Regions from separate parts of the Streptomyces sp. RK62 genome, predicted to be linked through region 2. Evidence: riboswitches for the same ligand, from Rfam matches in the RefSeq annotation. Region 2 holds a riboswitch; each other region holds the start of a gene.
The links. A riboswitch is a leader RNA that binds a small molecule or an ion and turns the genes downstream of it on or off. The one in region 2 is predicted to bind cyclic di-AMP.
Positions count from the first base shown of each region.

Region 1: another riboswitch for cyclic di-AMP. It lies ahead of KBY32_RS10290 (transglycosylase SLT domain-containing protein); the one in region 2 lies ahead of KBY32_RS01130 (LysM peptidoglycan-binding domain-containing M23 family metallopeptidase).
Region 3: another riboswitch for cyclic di-AMP. It lies ahead of KBY32_RS09430 (C40 family peptidase); the one in region 2 lies ahead of KBY32_RS01130 (LysM peptidoglycan-binding domain-containing M23 family metallopeptidase).
Region 4: another riboswitch for cyclic di-AMP. It lies ahead of KBY32_RS31525 (transglycosylase family protein); the one in region 2 lies ahead of KBY32_RS01130 (LysM peptidoglycan-binding domain-containing M23 family metallopeptidase).

Region 1 covers NZ_JAGPYD010000004.1:314,924-319,178, reverse strand. The annotation lists gene fahA (fumarylacetoacetase) at 1-1,057, opposite strand, end outside; gene KBY32_RS10295 (HAD family hydrolase) at 1,425-2,255, shown strand; gene KBY32_RS10290 (transglycosylase SLT domain-containing protein) at 2,320-3,054, opposite strand; cyclic di-AMP (ydaO/yuaA leader) riboswitch at 3,062-3,238, opposite strand; gene KBY32_RS10285 (polyprenyl synthetase family protein) at 3,991-4,255, shown strand, end outside.
Region 2 covers NZ_JAGPYD010000001.1:279,546-283,800, forward strand. The annotation lists gene KBY32_RS01115 (helix-turn-helix domain-containing protein) at 1-472, shown strand, start outside; gene KBY32_RS01120 (DUF6126 family protein) at 469-591, shown strand; gene KBY32_RS01125 (tyrosine-protein phosphatase) at 629-1,426, opposite strand; cyclic di-AMP (ydaO/yuaA leader) riboswitch at 1,996-2,157, shown strand; gene KBY32_RS01130 (LysM peptidoglycan-binding domain-containing M23 family metallopeptidase) at 2,162-3,082, shown strand; gene KBY32_RS01135 (SGNH/GDSL hydrolase family protein) at 3,389-4,174, shown strand; gene KBY32_RS01140 (TetR/AcrR family transcriptional regulator) at 4,241-4,255, opposite strand, start outside.
Region 3 covers NZ_JAGPYD010000004.1:142,380-146,634, reverse strand. The annotation lists gene KBY32_RS09440 (tellurite resistance/C4-dicarboxylate transporter family protein) at 1-122, opposite strand, end outside; gene KBY32_RS09435 (MOSC domain-containing protein) at 215-757, opposite strand; gene KBY32_RS09430 (C40 family peptidase) at 804-1,955, opposite strand; cyclic di-AMP (ydaO/yuaA leader) riboswitch at 1,964-2,123, opposite strand; gene pcrA (DNA helicase PcrA) at 2,477-4,255, shown strand, end outside.
Region 4 covers NZ_JAGPYD010000020.1:91,888-96,142, forward strand. The annotation lists gene KBY32_RS31515 (septum formation initiator family protein) at 1-219, opposite strand, end outside; gene eno (phosphopyruvate hydratase) at 314-1,594, opposite strand; gene KBY32_RS31525 (transglycosylase family protein) at 1,819-2,496, opposite strand; cyclic di-AMP (ydaO/yuaA leader) riboswitch at 2,501-2,693, opposite strand; gene KBY32_RS31530 (transglycosylase family protein) at 2,903-3,898, opposite strand; gene KBY32_RS31535 (cytochrome P450) at 4,042-4,255, opposite strand, start outside.

The DNA of each region.
Region 1 (4,255 bases), on a different contig from region 2:
GGGAGCCGCGCTCGCGCTCCGTGGGGCCGCTGACCGTGCCGGAGCCGTACAGGTCACCGGTGCGCAGGGAGGCGCCGTTCACCGTCATATGGGCGAGTTGCTGGGCGCCCGTCCAGTACATGGTGGAGAAGGGGGGCTCGGAGATCACATGGCCGTTGACGGTCACGGTGATCCGCAGGTCGTAGCCGCCGGGCTCGGCCTCGTCGCCGGAGTCGTCGAGGTACGGCAGCAGGGGGTGCGTGCGCTCGGGCGGTGCCGTCCTGGCCTCGTCCAGGGCGTCCAGCGGGGTGATCCAGGCCGACACCGACGTGGCGAAGGACTTGCCGAGGAACGGGCCCAGGGGGACGTACTCCCACGCCTGGATGTCGCGTGCCGACCAGTCGTTGAGCAGGCACAGACCGAAGACGTGCTCACGGAAGTCGCGGAGCGGCACCGGGGTGCCCATCGCGGACGGCTTGCCCACGACGAAGCCCACCTCGGCCTCGATGTCCAGACGGACGGACGGGCCGAAGACCGGCGCCGGGTCGCTGGGGGCCTTGCGCTGACCGGAAGGGCGGACGACGTCCGTGCCGGAGACGACCACCGTGCCGGAGCGACCGTGATAGCCGATCGGCAGATGCTTCCAGTTGGGGGTGAGGGAGTCCTCGGCGTCCGGGCGGAAGATCTGGCCGACGTTCCGGGCGTGGTTCTCGGAGGCGTAGAAGTCGACGTAGTCCGCGACGTCGAACGGAAGGTGCAGCGTCACGGAGGAGAGCGGGTGGAACAGGTCCGCGACCACCTCCTGGTGCGCCGGCACCGTCACCCAGGCGGTCAGCGCCCGCCGGACGTCCGACCAGGTGGTGCGGCCCGCGGCGAGCAGCGGGTTCAGCGACTCCTGGGCGAGCAGCGGGGCGTACGGCGAGCCGAGGGCCTGGGCCGCGCGGCCCGCGTCGAGGACGTGGTCGCCGAGCCGGACGCCCACCCGGCGCGCGGAGTCCGTGCCCGGGAGGGAGAAGACGCCGTACGGCAGGTTGTGCGCGCCGAAGGGGTCGCCCTCGGGGAGATCGAAGGGGGGCATGGGGTGCTGCCTCACTCTCATACGCTCCGTAAGCCATGTGGTCGGGCCCACGTTACGGGTGAGGTGGCTGTCTTGGGCAGGGTGAATATGCCGGGGACGCCGGGGAGGGCGATCGGCTCCGTCCCAGGTCGCCGGGGCCGGCCGTGGTGTCGCACGCGTGGTCACAAAGGAAACGGCCCCAACTCGCCCCACCGTAACGCCGACAGGAAGTTCGGAAAGATCTCGTGGGGGCGAAATCGCCATAAACGGGCGTTGGTTGTGCGCGCATGGACACAACTGGGACCGGAACGAGTGTCAACTCATGTGAACCGAGCAGCCGTCCGGTTCAGGTCGAGTCGATGGGCCTTCCTGTCCGTATTCTCTGATCATGGCCGCACCGATCGCATATTCACTCATCGCCACTGACCTGGACGGGACCCTTCTCCGAGGTGACGACACGCTCTCCGACCGGTCCCTCGCGGCCCTCGCGCAGGCGGCGGTGGCCGGTGCCCAGCACCTGGTGGTGACGGGACGCCCGGCGCCCAGGGTGCGGCCCCTCCTGGATTTGCTGGGCAGCAGGGGACTGGCGGTGTGCGGGCAGGGCGCGCAGCTCTACGACGTCGGCCGGAACCGTCTGCTGTGGTCCATCACCCTGGAGCGGGACCTGGCGGAGACCGCGCTCGGCAAGATCGAGGCCGAGGTCGGGCAGGTGTACGCGGCGGTCGACCAGGACGGCGTCGACGGGCTCACGCTCATCGAACCGGGGTATCTGATGCCGCACCCCACCCTGCCGGCCGTGCGGGTGCGGCACCGCGACGACCTGTGGTGCGAGCCGATCAGCAAGGTGCTGCTGCGCCACCCGACGCTGAGCGACGACGAGTTGGCGGCGACGGCCCGCGCGGTGGTGGGTTCGCTGGCGACGGTCACCATGTCGGGGCCGGGCACCGTCGAACTCCAGCCATGCGGCATCACCAAGGCGACCGGCCTCGCGCTCGCCGCCGAGCACCTCGGTCTGGGCCCGCACGAGACGATCGCCTTCGGGGACATGCCCAACGACATCCCCATGTTCGACTGGGCGGCCCACGGGGTGGCGATGGCCAACGCGCACCCGGAGCTCAAGGCGGTCGCGGACGAGATCACCTTGTCCAACGAGGACGACGGCATCGCCGTCGTCCTCGAGAGACTGTTCGCCTGCAGCCTGGCCGAGTTCCCCTACTAGACCTGTCGGACAGGGGAGGCGCCCGGCGGAACGTGGGGCCGGAACGCGGGCCGGAACGTGGGGCCTAGTAGGGGCCGTTCACGTTGTCGATCGAGCCGTAGCGCGCGGCCGCGTAGTTGCACGCGGCCGTGATGTTCGCGACCGGGTCGAACGGGTCGTACGCGGTGCCCGCCACGTGGTACGTCGCGAAGGTCGGGTCGATGACCTGGAGCAGGCCCTTGGACGGGGTGCCCGCGACGGCGTTGGAGTCCCAGTTGTTGATGGCGGCCGGGTTGCCCGAGGACTCCCGCATGATGTTGCGGTGGATGCCCTCGTAGCTTCCGGGGATCCCCTTCTGCGCCATGATGTCCAGCGCCTCGCGGATCCAGCCGTCGAGGTTGTTCGCGTAGGTCTTCGCGGAGGCCTGGGTGGCCTGGGCGACGGCGGACTTCTTGACGGGGGCGGACGCGGTGTTCGCCTTCGCCGGCGTGGCCTTCTTCGTGGCGCGGACCTTCAGGTCGACACCCGGGTGGATCAGCCGCGGGTTGTCGCCGATGGCCTTGCGGTTGTCCTTGTAGAGCTGACGCCAGCCGCCCTGGGCGTCGTAGCGGTCGGCGATCCCGTAGAGGGTGTCGCCCTTCTTGGTGGTGTAGCTGACCGAGCCGGTCTTGGCCACGGTGGAGACCTTGGCGGGCTCGGCGGCGCTCGCGGTGGTGGCGCCCAGCAGGGGGAGCGCGAGGGCGGCGGTACCGGTGCCGGCGGCGATGACGCGGCGGGCGAGCGGGCTGGTACGGGTGCGGCGGTGCTTGCCTCGGGACATGGCGCTGTTCGTTCCTCTCCGGCGCCTGCGAGGTGAGCTGTCGGGTTCGGGCGGGAGATGCCCGGTCGTGCCGTCGTGCGACGACGCGACTTCACCCCTAGCCGGACCGGGCCGCCATCAAGGCGTCCGATACGGCGACTTACCTGGGTCCCCCGCTCCTGCCGTGCGTGAGTGCGTAGGTGGATGACTCGGGCGGCGGCAGGATTCGGCGTCCGCCCGACAGAGCGGGAACGTATGCGAGAGCACATGTCGGGAACAAGTGCCGCAGACACCTGACGTGCTAGTTGACCATGGTCTGGGGTGTATGGGGTACTTGATCCTTTGCGGTTGCCAACGCTCAACTCGCTTTTGCCGTAAGGCGACGAAGGGCTCCGGCGGGAAGGGGTGAGGGGCGGTGCCGCGTGACCCAACTCACGGCGATCACAACAACGGCAAATCGGGCAATGGCTCCAACTCCCCGTTTATTGCCTGCCCGTCGGACGGGTGTCGCCAGCTCGCCTATCTGTCCCTTGAGTTCGGAAAGTCCGTTTTGTGGACGCGTCGGGGAACCTCGCATGCCGTGCGCGTCGTTGAGTGGGTGTCGGGCGCGGGGGTGTGCGGGTGCCGAGTGGCCGGACAGGTGGAGGTGGCGGAGAGGGCGTCTCCGGGGCGGGCCGGGGTAGACGGGCTGCCGTAGGGAGCGGGTCCGTGATCGGCGATACGGAGTGGCGGGTGCCGGTGCGACTACACACAGTGACATGCCGATAAATCGATGAATCTCCACCCTTATCAGGTGATCGAAAAACATACCGACCGTGAACCGATGTCGCCCGTGGTGGACGGGTGGGCGGCATCGGTGATCGAAACGTGACCGGATACGCTGACTTGAGTGATGGCAGCGACCTATCGACAAACCGTGTAACCAGCCGAAAGACACCAGCAGACAGGAGACCCCTCGTGACCGTCGTCGGGCCGTTCGGGCTGAGCGTGCGGGACCAGGCTCTGGAAGCCGATGTCCAGGCCGGATTGGCGGCTGTCGAGGAGGGACTGCTCGAAGCCACCAAGAGTGAGGTCCCCTTCATCACCGAGGCCGCCCAGCACCTGGTGCGGGCGGGCGGGAAGCGCTTCAGGCCGCTGCTGGTGATGCTCGCCGCGCGCTTCGGGGACCCGTATGCCCCGGGGATCGTGCCGTCGGCCGTGGTGGTGGAGCTGACGCATCTGG
Region 2 (4,255 bases):
GGAGACCGGTCAGCGGCAGCCGTCGCTGCCGATGCTGCTCGCGCTTGCCCGTGTCTACGGTACGACGGTCGGCGAGCTGCTGGGCGAGAGGGTCCCCGACCGGGACGCCGTCGTGCGCGCCGCCGACATGGAACCCACCGCCGCCGGCGGCTGGACCTACTGGCAGGCCGGGGTCTCCGGCCGCGCCATGCAGGCCCTGCGGGTCCATGTGCCGTACGGGTCGCAGGGCGACATCGTGCGGGTGCATCCCGGCGAGGAGTGGCTCCACGTCCTCAAGGGGCGGCTGCGGCTGCGCCTCGGCGACACCATCCACCGGCTCGCCCCCGGGGACAGCGCGCACTTCGACTCGCTCACCCCGCACCGCATCGCCGCCGAGGACGACGGCGGGGTCGAGCTGCTGTTCGTCCACACCCTGTTGCAGAGCCCCACGGCCACCCTGTGCCTGGGCCCGACCCCTGGAGTGACGCCATGAGAGACATGGAGGAGAAGTTCCCGCGCGCCCTGTGGGTGCGGCTCATCATCTACATCGCGGTGGGGCACGTCTTCGCCGCCTTCATCTACTTCCTCTTCGAGGCGGGCGGCGGGCAGTAGACGTACCCCGTGTCCCTAGGGTCGTATCCCGCGTCCCTCAGTCGAGCAGGCGCTCCCGCAGGCGCTCCCGGGCCTCCGGCGTGAGCCGCAGGCCCTGCTCCAGGTAGGTGTCGACGTCGCCCCAGGTCGCGTCGATCGTGTCGAAGGCCGCCGTCAGGTACTCCGCCCGCGCGTCGAACAGCGGGCTCAGCAGCTCCATGACCTCGGGCGAGTAGGCCGAGGGGTTGCTGCCGCTGCGCCGCACCTTGTAGCGGCGGTGCTTCTCGTTGGACTTCAGGTAGTCGGTGACGATCGCCTCGCGCTCGACGCCGACGGCGAGCAGCGTCACCGCGACCGACAGGCCAGCCCGGTCCTTGCCGGCCGCGCAGTGCATCAGGGCCGGGACGCTGTCCTCCACCAGGGAGTGCAGGATCCGGGAGTGCTCGGCGGTCCGGTCCGTGACCATCGAGCGGTAGGAGGCGATCATCCGGTCGGCGCCCTTGCCGTCGGCCAGGATCCCCCGCAGCTGGTCGAGGTCGCCGTCCCGGACCATCTTCCAGAACTCCGCGCCGTCCGCCGGGTCCGACAGCGGCAGATTCACATTGCGGACGCCCGGCAGCTCGACGTCGGGACCCTCCAGCTTCTGGTCCGCCGCATTGCGGAAGTCGAAGATCGTGTGCAGGCCCAGCGAGTCGAGGAAGGCGGCGTCCTCGGGGGTGGCGTGGGCGAGGTGGCCGCTGCGGAACAGCACGCCGTGCCGCACCCGTCGTCCGTCCACGGTGGGCAGGCCGCCCACGTCGCGGAAGTTGCGCACACCGGCCAGTTCGGGCTCGGTCGACGGGATCTGCTGCGTCACGGGGGCTCCTCCCGGTCGGCCCCGCCGGCGCGGCTCGGCGATGAGGCCGGCGAGGTGCGACTCCGACGATACGACATGGCTGCGTGCGCCATTCAGTTGTCCACAGGGGATGACTCGGTGGCAATGGGTCGAAACGGGCGAAAGTCGTCTGATGTCATCTTTGCGAGCGGGTGCTTCGTCCGGTTTTGCGCGCACCTCATGTCGTATTCGGATCGGAATCGACGGGAAGGTTCAATGGGTCGGATATCCACCGGCGTCGCATCTAGGGTTTCTGTCCGAATTGATGCCTTCATTCCAACTCGCTCCGTAATAAGGAAAGCTGGAGCAGCGTCACGTGAGGAGCGTCATATCCGTGACGGTGTGTCGCCCGTCATGTCCACGTAATCATCATGCTTTTCCCGGGACTTCGAGCAATCAGGCCCCTTCGAAATGCACGCAGGGTGACCGTTGAATGCCGTAAGGGATCAAGGTGAGCGCATTCGGGCGGAACCCCTCACTTGTTCCCTTGCGTCTCTCTCGCTTACGTTCGCCACCAATCCGGACGGACGCCTAATCCTGCCGCCGACCGGAATCCGCGCACACCCACCCGTACACGGCAGGAGCGGGGGACCCACAGGTACTTCGCCTGTTCCGGTCTCCGGAACAGGCTTGGGGTCAAGTCGCGTCCCGACGCGACCGGGCATCTCCAGCCCGCACCCGACAGCTCACCTCGTAGGCGCCGGAGAGGAATTCGTCATGCCCGCGAAGGGTAAGCACCGCCGTCCCAAGTCCCTGCGCTTCACCCGGACGATCGCCGTCGCCGGAACCGGTGGCGCCGCTCTCGCGCTGCCGCTGATCGGGGCCACCGGCGCAAACGCCGCGACCGGCCAGTCCGTCCCGGAGAAGGCGGTCCAGTCCGTCCAGGTCGCGGCCAAGAAGGCGCCGGCGCAGAAGACCTCCGCCCAGAAGACGCGCACCTACGAGGTGAAGCGCGGCGACTACCTCGCGAAGATCGCCGACCAGCAGGACGTCCGCGGCGGCTGGAAGAAGCTCTACGCCGACAACCGCGAGGCCGTCGGCGCCGACCCGTCGCTCATCCACCCGGGTCTGAAGCTGTCGATCGGCACCAAGGCCGAGAGCGCCGCCCCGAAGGCGTCCGCCCCGGCCCCGTCCGCGTCGAAGTCCTCGGCGAAGCCCGCCGCCAAGCCCGCCGCGCCGCAGAAGGCCGCCCCGGCCGCCCAGAGCGCCGACGAGGCGAGCACCGTCAACGGCTTCAGCGCCCCGGTCTCCGCCGCCGCCGTCGGCACCTCGTACAAGGTCGCGGGCAGCATGTGGTCCAGCGGCTACCACACCGGTGTGGACTTCTCCGCCCCCACCGGCACCCCCCTGAAGGCGGTCGGCGCCGGCACCGTCGTCTCCGCCGGCTGGGGCGGCGCCTACGGCAACCAGGTCGTCATCCGGCTCGCCGACGGCTACTACGCCCAGTACGCCCACCTGTCCTCGCTGTCCGTCTCCAGCGGCCAGACGGTGACCGCGGGCCAGCAGATCGGCCTCTCCGGCGCGACCGGCAACGTGACCGGCCCGCACCTGCACTTCGAGATCCGCACCGCGCCGGGCTACGGCTCCGACGTGGACCCGGTGGCCTACCTCCGCTCCAAGGGCGTCGCCATCGGCTGACCCCCGCACACGGCGCGCACCACCTCCCTGACACGCATGCGCACCACCTGCCTGACACGCACGCCGAAGGCCGGACCCCACCCCCGGGTCCGGCCTTCGGCCTGTCGTCGTCGTGCGCCCGCGGGCGCACGCGCGAGCGTTTCGGCGGTCAACGCCCCTGTCCGGAGCCGTATTCCGGACTTGGCGAAGGCTTTGGCAGTGGCTTATCTCACCGCTCGTCAACCCCTTCCTACGGTCGCGTAGGTCACATCGGAAGGTGAATCATGTCCCGACGTGACAGACGATTCGAAGAGTGACAGCAGAGCAGTGATCGGGTCGTACGTCGCGGTGGGGGACAGCTTCACCGAGGGCGTCGGCGACCCCGGCCCCGACGGGTCGTTCGTCGGCTGGGCCGACCGGTTCGCGGTCCTTCTGGCCGACCGGCGCCCCGAGGGCGACTTCCGGTACGCCAACCTCGCCGTGCGCGGGCGACTGCTGGACCAGATCGTGGCGGAACAGGTCCCCAAGGCCGTCGAACTCGCCCCGGACCTGGTGTCGTTCTGCGCGGGCGGCAACGACATCCTGCGGCCCGGCACCGACCCCGACGAGGTCGCCGAACGGTTCGAGCGGGCCGTCGTCCGGCTCACCTCGGCCGCCGGCACCGTGATGGTGACGACCGGCTTCGACACCCGTGGCGTCCCCGTGCTGAAGCACCTGCGCGGCAAGATCGCCACCTACAACGGGCACGTCCGCGCCATCGCCGACCGCTACGGCTGCCCGGTGCTCGACCTGTGGTCCCTGAGGACCGTCCAGGACCGCCGGGCCTGGGACAGCGACCGGCTCCACCTCTCTCCCGAGGGGCACACGCGCGTGGCGCTGCGCGCGGGCCAGGTCCTGGGCCTGGAGATCCCGGCCGACCCGGACCAGCCCTGGCCGCCGCTGCCGCCCCGGGGGACGCTGGAGATCCGCCGCGACGACGTCCAGTGGGCGCGCGAGTACCTGGTGCCGTGGATCGGACGGCGGCTGCGCGGCCAGTCGTCCGGCGACCATGTGACGGCCAAGGGCGCGCTCTCGGCGTACGACATCAAGATGCGGATCGAATCGGTGGCCTGACCCGGGGGGACGGACGGGGGAGCGCGGTGCCGCCCGGGGACCCTGCCGGTCGCGGGCGGCGGCCGCTCAGCGCGGCGAGGC
Region 3 (4,255 bases), on a different contig from region 2:
CCCGTCTCGTGCAGGGCCACCGAGATGATGCCGGTCGCCATGACCGAGGCGCCGGCTGCGGGGGGACGTCGCGACCACCAGAGGGGCAGGGGCGACGCGGACGCGGGTGTGTCGGCGGGCATGGGCCGATGCTAAGGAGCGCGGCACCGGCGCGCGGGTGGGGGCGCGCGCGGGGGGTGGGTGAATCGGCGGGGGCGACGGAACCCACCGGAGGTCAGACGCGGTCCAGCGGCCGGTGCGGCCCGTCCGGCAGCTCCACCTCGATCGTGTCGCCGGGGTGGACCACACCGCCCTCCGCGACGACGCCCATGATCCCGGCCTTGCGCACGAGACGGCCGGCCTCGTCGCGCCCGACGACCCGCTTGAGCAGCCCGTCCTGGAAGTGGTCGATCTGCAGGCACGGGTTCCGCAGCCCGGTGACCTCGACCACGGCCTCGGCGCCGATGCGAAGCAGCGTGCCCACCGGCAGGGCGAGCAGGTCGAGGCCGCGTGTGGTGACGTTCTCCCCGAGCTCGCCGGGCGCCACCCGGAAACCCGCCTCGGCCAGCTCACCGAACAGTTCCTCGTGGATGAGGTGCACCTGGCGCAGATTCGGCTGGGTGGGGTCCTGGGCGACCCGCGAGCGGTGCTTCACCGTCACCCCGGCGTGGACGTCCCCGTCGACGCCCAGACCGGCGAGGAGCGTGATGCTCTCCCGGTTCGGCTTCGTGAACGAGTACACCTCGTTCCTGCTGACCGCCGTCACGACCCCCGTCATGGTCACGGGCCCCCTCCCATTGCCGCTGTCCGCTGTCCGCTGTCCGTCAGGCCGGCCGGACGATGCTGTGGATCGACGACTCGCCGTCGTAGAAGATCGACTCCTCGCGCACGTACGTGCCGGGCTTCGGGGCGTGGATCATCATGCCGTTGCCGATGTAGAGGCCCACGTGGGTGATGTCGTCGTAGAAGAAGACCAGGTCACCGGGCTGGGCGCTGGACACGGGGACCGTGGTGCCGGCGTTCACCTGGTCGTAGGTGACGCGCGGGATGTCGACCCCGGCGGCCTTCCAGGCGGCCTGGGTGAGGCCGGAGCAGTCGTAGGAGTCCGGGCCGGTGGCGCCCCAGACGTACGGCTTGCCGATCTGCGTGCGGGCGAAGGACAGCGCCTTCTGCGCCTTGGTGGCGTACGACGCGTCCGGCGCGGTGGTGCCCTGCTCCTGGCTCTCCTGTTCCTGCTGCCGCGCGGCCTCCTCGCGCTTGCGGTCGGCCTCCGCCTGCTGCTGCGCCAGCTCCTCCGCCTTGCGGGCGGCCTCCTCCTGCTTGCGCTTCTCGATCGCGGCGAGGCGGGCCTTCTCCTGCGCGGTCAGCTCGGAGAGCAGCTGGCGCGCGTCCGCGAGCTTCTTCTGGACGGTGGACTTGGCCGTCCGCAGGTCCTTCTGCGACTCGGTGAGCGTCTCGAGGCTCTGCGTGGCCTCCTGCCGCTTCTTCATCGTCGCGGACTGCTCGGTGAAGTAGTCGTCGACCGACTCCTTCTGACGTCCCGTCATACGGTCCATCAGCTGGGACTGGTCGAAGTAGTCCTGGGGCGTGTCCGCGAGGAGGAACGTCGCGGTGTCCGGGGCGGTGGCGCCGGTGCGGTACTGGGCGGCGGCGTTGCGCCCCAGCTCCTCGCGCGCGTCGTTGAGCTTCTGCGTGCGCCGGGCGACGTCGTCGAGGAGGGTGTCGACCCGCTTGCGCTGCTTGGTCGTCTTCTCCTTGGCCGCGTTGTACTTCTCGGTGGCCGACTCCGCCTGGCGGTAGAGGTCGTCGACCTTCTTCTCGACCTCTTCGAGGCTCGGCCGGTCGTCGGAGGACGGGCTCGCCTGAGCGGTCTGGGACAGCAGGGCCACGGACGTGAGGGCCGCGGTCGCCAGCGCGGGGGTCCGTATGCCTGCCACGCGCGTACCGGAGGGACGCGACTTGCGGTGCGACGCCAAGGGAGGCGACTCCTTCCGTGCTCCGCCTACCGAGTTAGCTGTCGGGTTCGGGCGGGTGGCTCGGAAGGTTTGCCCTACGGCCGTTCCCTGGACGGGAAGTCGGGCCGATTCACCCCGGGTTCGGTGGGTCCCCGGCTCCGGATGCACCGGACTCGGCGGAGGCCGTGCGGCCCGGCGTCGATCGCCGGTGGGGGTCGTACGGCCTGCCCGGCACGGTAGCCAACTGGTGTGGCCGCTGTGAAGGTTGATGTGCGATATGCCCGATACATTTTCGTGACCTTCGGTCAGGGGAGGGGGCCGAGGGCCCTCCGGCGGATGATCGGTCCGTGTTGGCGACTATTCACCCCGTTTGTGAGCTATGCGCCGATAATGGGGCTTGATCCCGGGCGGTGTGTGACGTGATGGGGTGACTTCGGACGGTCACCAGGTGATTGCGGGTGGAGGCGGGCCGCGGACCGGAGGGTGTGATGTTCTCGGGACGGCGGCCGGTTGTCGGTGGGGCCGCCTAGACTCGGAGAGCGATGAGCAGCCTCTTTGACGACAGCTTCCTGGCGGACCTCCAGGCCCCACGGGCCCACGGGGAAGAGCACCCGCCACCGCCCGAGGACGATCACACTCCGGAGTCGATTCCGGACGATCTGTTCGGCGGGAAGTTCGACGTGCCGCCGGACCGCGACGCGTACTACCGCGACGGCGCCCCGCGCCCGGCCCTCGACGCCGCCGCGCTGCTGGAGGGGCTCAACGAGAACCAGCGCGCGGCCGTCGTCCACTCCGGCACCCCGCTGCTCATCGTCGCCGGTGCCGGGTCCGGCAAGACGCGTGTGCTCACGCACCGCATCGCGTACCTGCTCGGCGAGCGGAACGTGCATCCGGGCCAGATCCTGGCGATCACCTTCACCAACAAGGCCGCCGGCGAGATGAAGGAGCGCGTCGAGCAGCTCGTCGGACCGCGGGCGAACGCGATGTGGGTGATGACCTTCCACAGCGCCTGCGTCCGCATCCTGCGCCGGGAGAGCAAGAAGCTCGGGTTCACGTCGTCGTTCTCGATCTACGACGCCGCCGACAGCAAGCGGCTGATGGCGCTGGTGTGCCGGGACCTCGACCTCGACCCGAAGCGGTACCCGCCCAAGTCGTTCAGCGCCAAGATCAGCAACCTGAAGAACGAGCTGATCGACGAGGAGGACTTCGCCGCCCAGGCCACCGACGGTTTCGAGAAGACCCTCGCCCAGGCGTACGCGCTCTACCAGTCGCGGCTGCGCGAGGCCAACGCCCTCGACTTCGACGACCTGATCATGACGACGGTCAACCTGCTGCGCGCCTTCCCGGACGTCGCCGAGCACTACCGCCGCCGCTTCCGCCATGTGCTGGTGGACGAGTACCAGGACACCAACCACGCGCAGTACGCGCTGGTGCGCGAGCTGGTCGGCACCTCCGAGCACCCCGTCGACGTGCCGCCCGAGGCCGAGGTCCCGCCCGCCGAGCTGTGCGTGGTGGGTGACGCCGACCAGTCGATCTACGCCTTCCGCGGCGCCACCATCCGCAACATCCTCCAGTTCGAGGAGGACTACCCGGACGCGACGACGATCCTGCTGGAGCAGAACTACCGCTCCACCCAGACCATCCTCAGCGCCGCCAACGCCGTCATCGAGCGCAACGAGTCCCGCCGGCCCAAGAACCTGTGGACCAACGCGGGCGCGGGCGCCCGCATCACCGGCTATGTCGCGGACACCGAGCACGACGAGGCGCAGTTCGTCGCCGAGGAGATAGACCGTCTCACCGACGCGGGCGAGGCCAAGGCCGGCGACGTCGCCGTCTTCTACCGGACGAACGCCCAGTCCCGTGTCTTCGAGGAAGTCTTCATCCGCGTCGGACTGCCCTACAAGGTCGTCGGCGGTGTGCGCTTCTACGAGCGCAAGGAGGTCCGGGACGTCCTGGCCTACCTGCGGGTCCTCGCCAACCCCGAGGACACCGTCCCGCTGCGCCGGATCCTGAACGTCCCCAAGCGCGGCATCGGCGACCGCGCCGAGGCCATGATCGACGCCCTGTCGCAGCGGGAGAAGATCAGCTTCCCGCAGGCCCTGCGCCGCGTCGACGAGGCGTACGGCATGGCCGCGCGGTCCACGAACGCCGTCAAGCGGTTCAACACGCTGATGGAGGAGCTCCGCACGATCGTCGAGTCCGGCGCGGGCCCGGCGACGGTCCTGGAGGCCGTACTCGAACGGACCGGCTATCTGGCCGAGTTGCAGGCCTCCACCGACCCGCAGGACGAGACCCGCATCGAGAACCTCCAGGAACTCGCG
Region 4 (4,255 bases), on a different contig from region 2:
GGCGATCTCGGCGCGCTGGGAGACGTACTGCCTTATCGGATACGCCATCGCCACGACGAGGGTGCAGACGACCAGCGCGAGCAGCGCGGCGCGGCTGGTGAGCCGGGAGCGCCGGGCCTGCCGCTTGGTCTGGGAACGGTAGACACGGGCCGCCGTCTGCTCCCCGAGCAACCGGATCCTGGTCGCGGTGGAGAACCGGTCCCGGTCCTTCACGGCCATGTCCCGCCTCCCGTCTCAACGCGCGTACGTCCCCGCACACGGTACGGGACCGAGTACGGGGACGTACGTACGACGCTTCCTACAGGCGCGTGCCTCAGCCCTTGAAGCGGGGGAACGCGCTGCGGCCGGCGTAGACGGCGGCGTCGTCGAGGATCTCCTCGATGCGCAGCAGCTGGTTGTACTTGGCGACGCGCTCGGAGCGGGCCGGGGCGCCGGTCTTGATCTGGCCGCAGTTGGTGGCGACGGCCAGGTCGGCGATGGTGACGTCCTCGGTCTCGCCGGAGCGGTGGGACATCATGCACTTGAAGCCGTTGCGCTGGGCCAGCTCGACGGCGTCCAGGGTCTCGGTGAGCGAACCGATCTGGTTCACCTTCACCAGCAGGGCGTTGGCGGCGCCCTCCTCGATGCCGCGGGCGAGGCGCTCCGGGTTGGTGACGAACAGGTCGTCGCCGACGAGCTGGACCTTGTCGCCGAGCTTGTCGGTGATGGTCTTCCAGCCGTCCCAGTCGTCCTCGAACAGCGGGTCCTCGATGGACACGAGCGGGTACGCGTCGACGAGCTCCGCGTAGTACTCGGTCATCTCGGCCGCCGAGCGCTCCTTGCCCTCGAAGGTGTAGACGCCGTCCTTGTAGAACTCGGAGGCGGCCACGTCCAGGGCCAGGGCGATCTGCTCGCCGGGGGTGTAGCCGGCTTCCTTGATCGCCTCGAGGATGAGGTCGAGGGCGTCGCGGTTGGAGCCGAGGTTCGGGGCGAAGCCGCCCTCGTCGCCGAGGCCGGTGGCCAGGCCCTTGTTCTTCAGGACCTTCTTGAGGGTGTGGTAGACCTCGGCGCCCCAGCGCAGGGCCTCGGAGAAGGACTCCGCGCCGATCGGGGCGATCATGAACTCCTGGATGTCCACGTTGGAGTCGGCGTGCGAGCCGCCGTTCAGGATGTTCATCATCGGCACCGGGAGCAGGTGCGCGTTGGGGCCGCCCAGGTAGCGGAAGAGCGGCAGGTCGCTGGCCTCGGAGGCGGCGTGGGCGACGGCGAGCGAGACGCCGAGGATGGCGTTGGCGCCGAGGGAGCCCTTGTTGTCGGTGGCGTCCAGGTCGAACATGGCCTGGTCGATCAGGCGCTGCTCGGTGGCGTCGTAGCCGACGAGCTCCGGGCCGATCTGCTCGATGACGGCGAGGACGGCCTTCTCGACGCCCTTGCCGAGGTAACGGTTGGTGTCACCGTCGCGCAGCTCGATGGCCTCGAAGGCGCCGGTGGAGGCGCCGGACGGGACGGCGGCACGACCGGTGCTGCCGTCGTCGAGGCCGACCTCGACCTCGACCGTGGGATTGCCTCGGGAGTCCAGGATTTCCCGGGCTACGACGACGTCGATGGACGGCACGAGCATCTCCTTCGTGGATGTGAAGCCTTTACGCAGCCCGCGTGGGTGCTGCGAGACGAGCCTAACCGGCTCCGGAGGTTCGGCCAGCGGTCGACCGCCCTGTGGACGGAACCGAGAGCGAATTGTTTCCGAACGGAACAAAAAGCGGGCGCGTACATCTACACAGAACCCCGCCCCGGCGCGCACGGGGGAACACGCGCCGGGGCGGGGAGCCTGTGGGGGTCCTACTTCAGGTGGAGCTGCTGACCCGGGTAGATCAGGTCGGCGTCCTGGACGATGTCCTTGTTCAGCTCGAAGAGCTTCTCCCAGCCGCCCTTGACGTCGTGGTCGGCGGCGATGGTGCTGAGGGTGTCGCCCTTGGCGACCTTGTACTCGCCGTCGCCCTTCTTGACCTTCTTGCCGGTCGGGGTGGTGACGGTCTTGGTGCTCTTCTCGGCGGCCGGACGGTCCGCGGAGCGGGAGGCCGGCTTCTCCTCGGTGGAGCGGGTGCTCTGCTCGCCACCGGTGGCGGCGGAGCCGTTGTAGGCCGCGCTCGACAGGCCGGTGCCGCAGTGCGGCCAGGCGCCCTTGCCCTGGCTCGCGAGGACCTTCTCGGCTATCGCGATCTGCTGGGCCTTGGTGGCCTGGTCGGCGGTGGAGGCGTACTGCGTGCCGCCGTAGGCCGCCCAGGTCGAGGCGGAGAACTGCAGACCGCCGTAGTAGCCGTTGCCGGTGTTGATCGACCAGTTGCCGCCGGACTCGCACTGGGCGACGGTGTCCCACTCGGAGGCGGTGGCGGCCGAGGCGCTGCCGGCGGCCATCAGCGGGCCGGCGACGGCGGCGGCGCCGGTGACGCCGACGACGGCGATGGCGCGGGCGGCCTTGGACGGACGACGGTGCTTGCCCTTGCTGGAGAACAGCATGGAGAGATCCCCTCACCGACGCCTACGAGGTGAGCTGTCGGGTTCGGGCCGGTTGAGTTGCCCGGTCGCCCACCACTGGTGCGTGGTGCGCGACTTCACCCCAAGCCGGTTCCGGCCGTGAGTCCCCGGAGGGCCTCGACTTCCGGACCCGGCGCTTACCTTGGGTCCCCCGCTCCTGCCTACGGCGCATGACGCGACGACTGTTCCCGGACGGCCGCCGGCAGGATTCGGCGTGACGGCTGTCGGGGCTCGCACTGGAGGCGAGCGGTCACGACCGTAGACACGCCGCTCGGGGATTTTCAAAGACGATCAAGGCTTCTGAGATCTATCTCTCAGTCCATCTAAAACGGACATTCACCATGAAAGCGGGGCATGAACTGCCGCTTCATTTGGCCCTGTTCGGCCCTTATTCGGTGGGGACGTCCAGCGTCTGACCGGGAGCGATGTTGTCGGCGTCGGCGCCGATGGCCGCCTTGTTCGCCTCGTACAGCGCGCGCCATCCGCCGTCGACGTCAAGGGAGTCGGCGATGGAGGCGAGCGTGTCACCCGCGCGGACCCGGTAGGAGGCGTGGCGGCCGGAGGAGGCGGAGTCGCCGTCCGCGGACTTGGTCTCCTCGGCACTGGCGCCGCGGTGCCGCCCGGAACCGGCCGGTACGTCCTCGATCGCGGCGGTGTCGACGAGGCTCCAGGATCCGGCACTCTGCCCGGAGTTGTCCTGGTTCGTGATCTCGGGGCTCTCCACCGGGGAGCTGTCCGGGGAGGCGGTGGCGGTGGCGCCGGACTTCTCGGCCTTCTCGGGCTTTCCGGACTTCTCCGCCTCGGGTGAGGACGGGGCGGAGCTCTCCGGCGACGCGGACGACGAGCCGCTCGGGGTGCTCGACGCACCGCCGGAGGAGCCCGAACCGTCCGAAGAACCGGAAGAATCGGACGAGTCGGAGGAATCAGAGGAATCGAGCAAGCCGGACGACCCGGACACCTCGCTCGGGGAGTCCCCGGAGACACCGGTGTCGAGGTCGATGGCACCCGACTTCTTGCTGAGCCCGTTGAGCACCGCGCAGGTGCCCCAGGGGGCCGTCCCGCGCTCGGCGAGGACCTTCTGCGCCACGGCGATCTGCTGCGAGCGGCTCGCCAGATCCGGGCTCGCGGCGTAGTCGAGACCGCCGAAGGCCTCCCAGTCCGCCTGGGTCAACTGGAGCCCGCCGTAGTGCCCGTTGCCCGTGTCCGCGCTCCAGGAGCCACCGCTCTCGCACTCGGCGACCTTGTCCCACACGTTCCCGTCCGCCGCGCTCGCGCCCGAGGCGCCGAGGAGCGGGATGGCGATGGCGGAGCCGGTCACTCCGGCCGCGACGAGAAGAGCCGGAGCCTGGCGGGGGCGACGGTGACGACCGTTCCCGGAGAGCATGCGGGGACCTTTCGCGAGACAGCGGTGACCAAGGGATGCGGAATCCGCGTCCCTTCGTTGATGGGTGAACGTATAGGCAGACGATCACTTGTCACAAGTTAATGCCGCGCAGATCACGTGAAGATCACAGACATGAGCGCATGTCATGTTTGCGGAGCGGAACTCTTGACTCCGACCGGGGTGAACTCCACGGGCAGGGTGCGCAGCCCCCGCATGATGAGACCGCCCCGCCACCTCAACTCGGCGGGATCGGCGGCCAGTCGGAGGTCTGGGAGCCGGGTGAGGAGGGTGGCGAGGGCCGTCTGTCCCTCCAGCCGGGCCAGCGGGGCGCCGAGGCAGTAGTGGATGCCGTGGCCG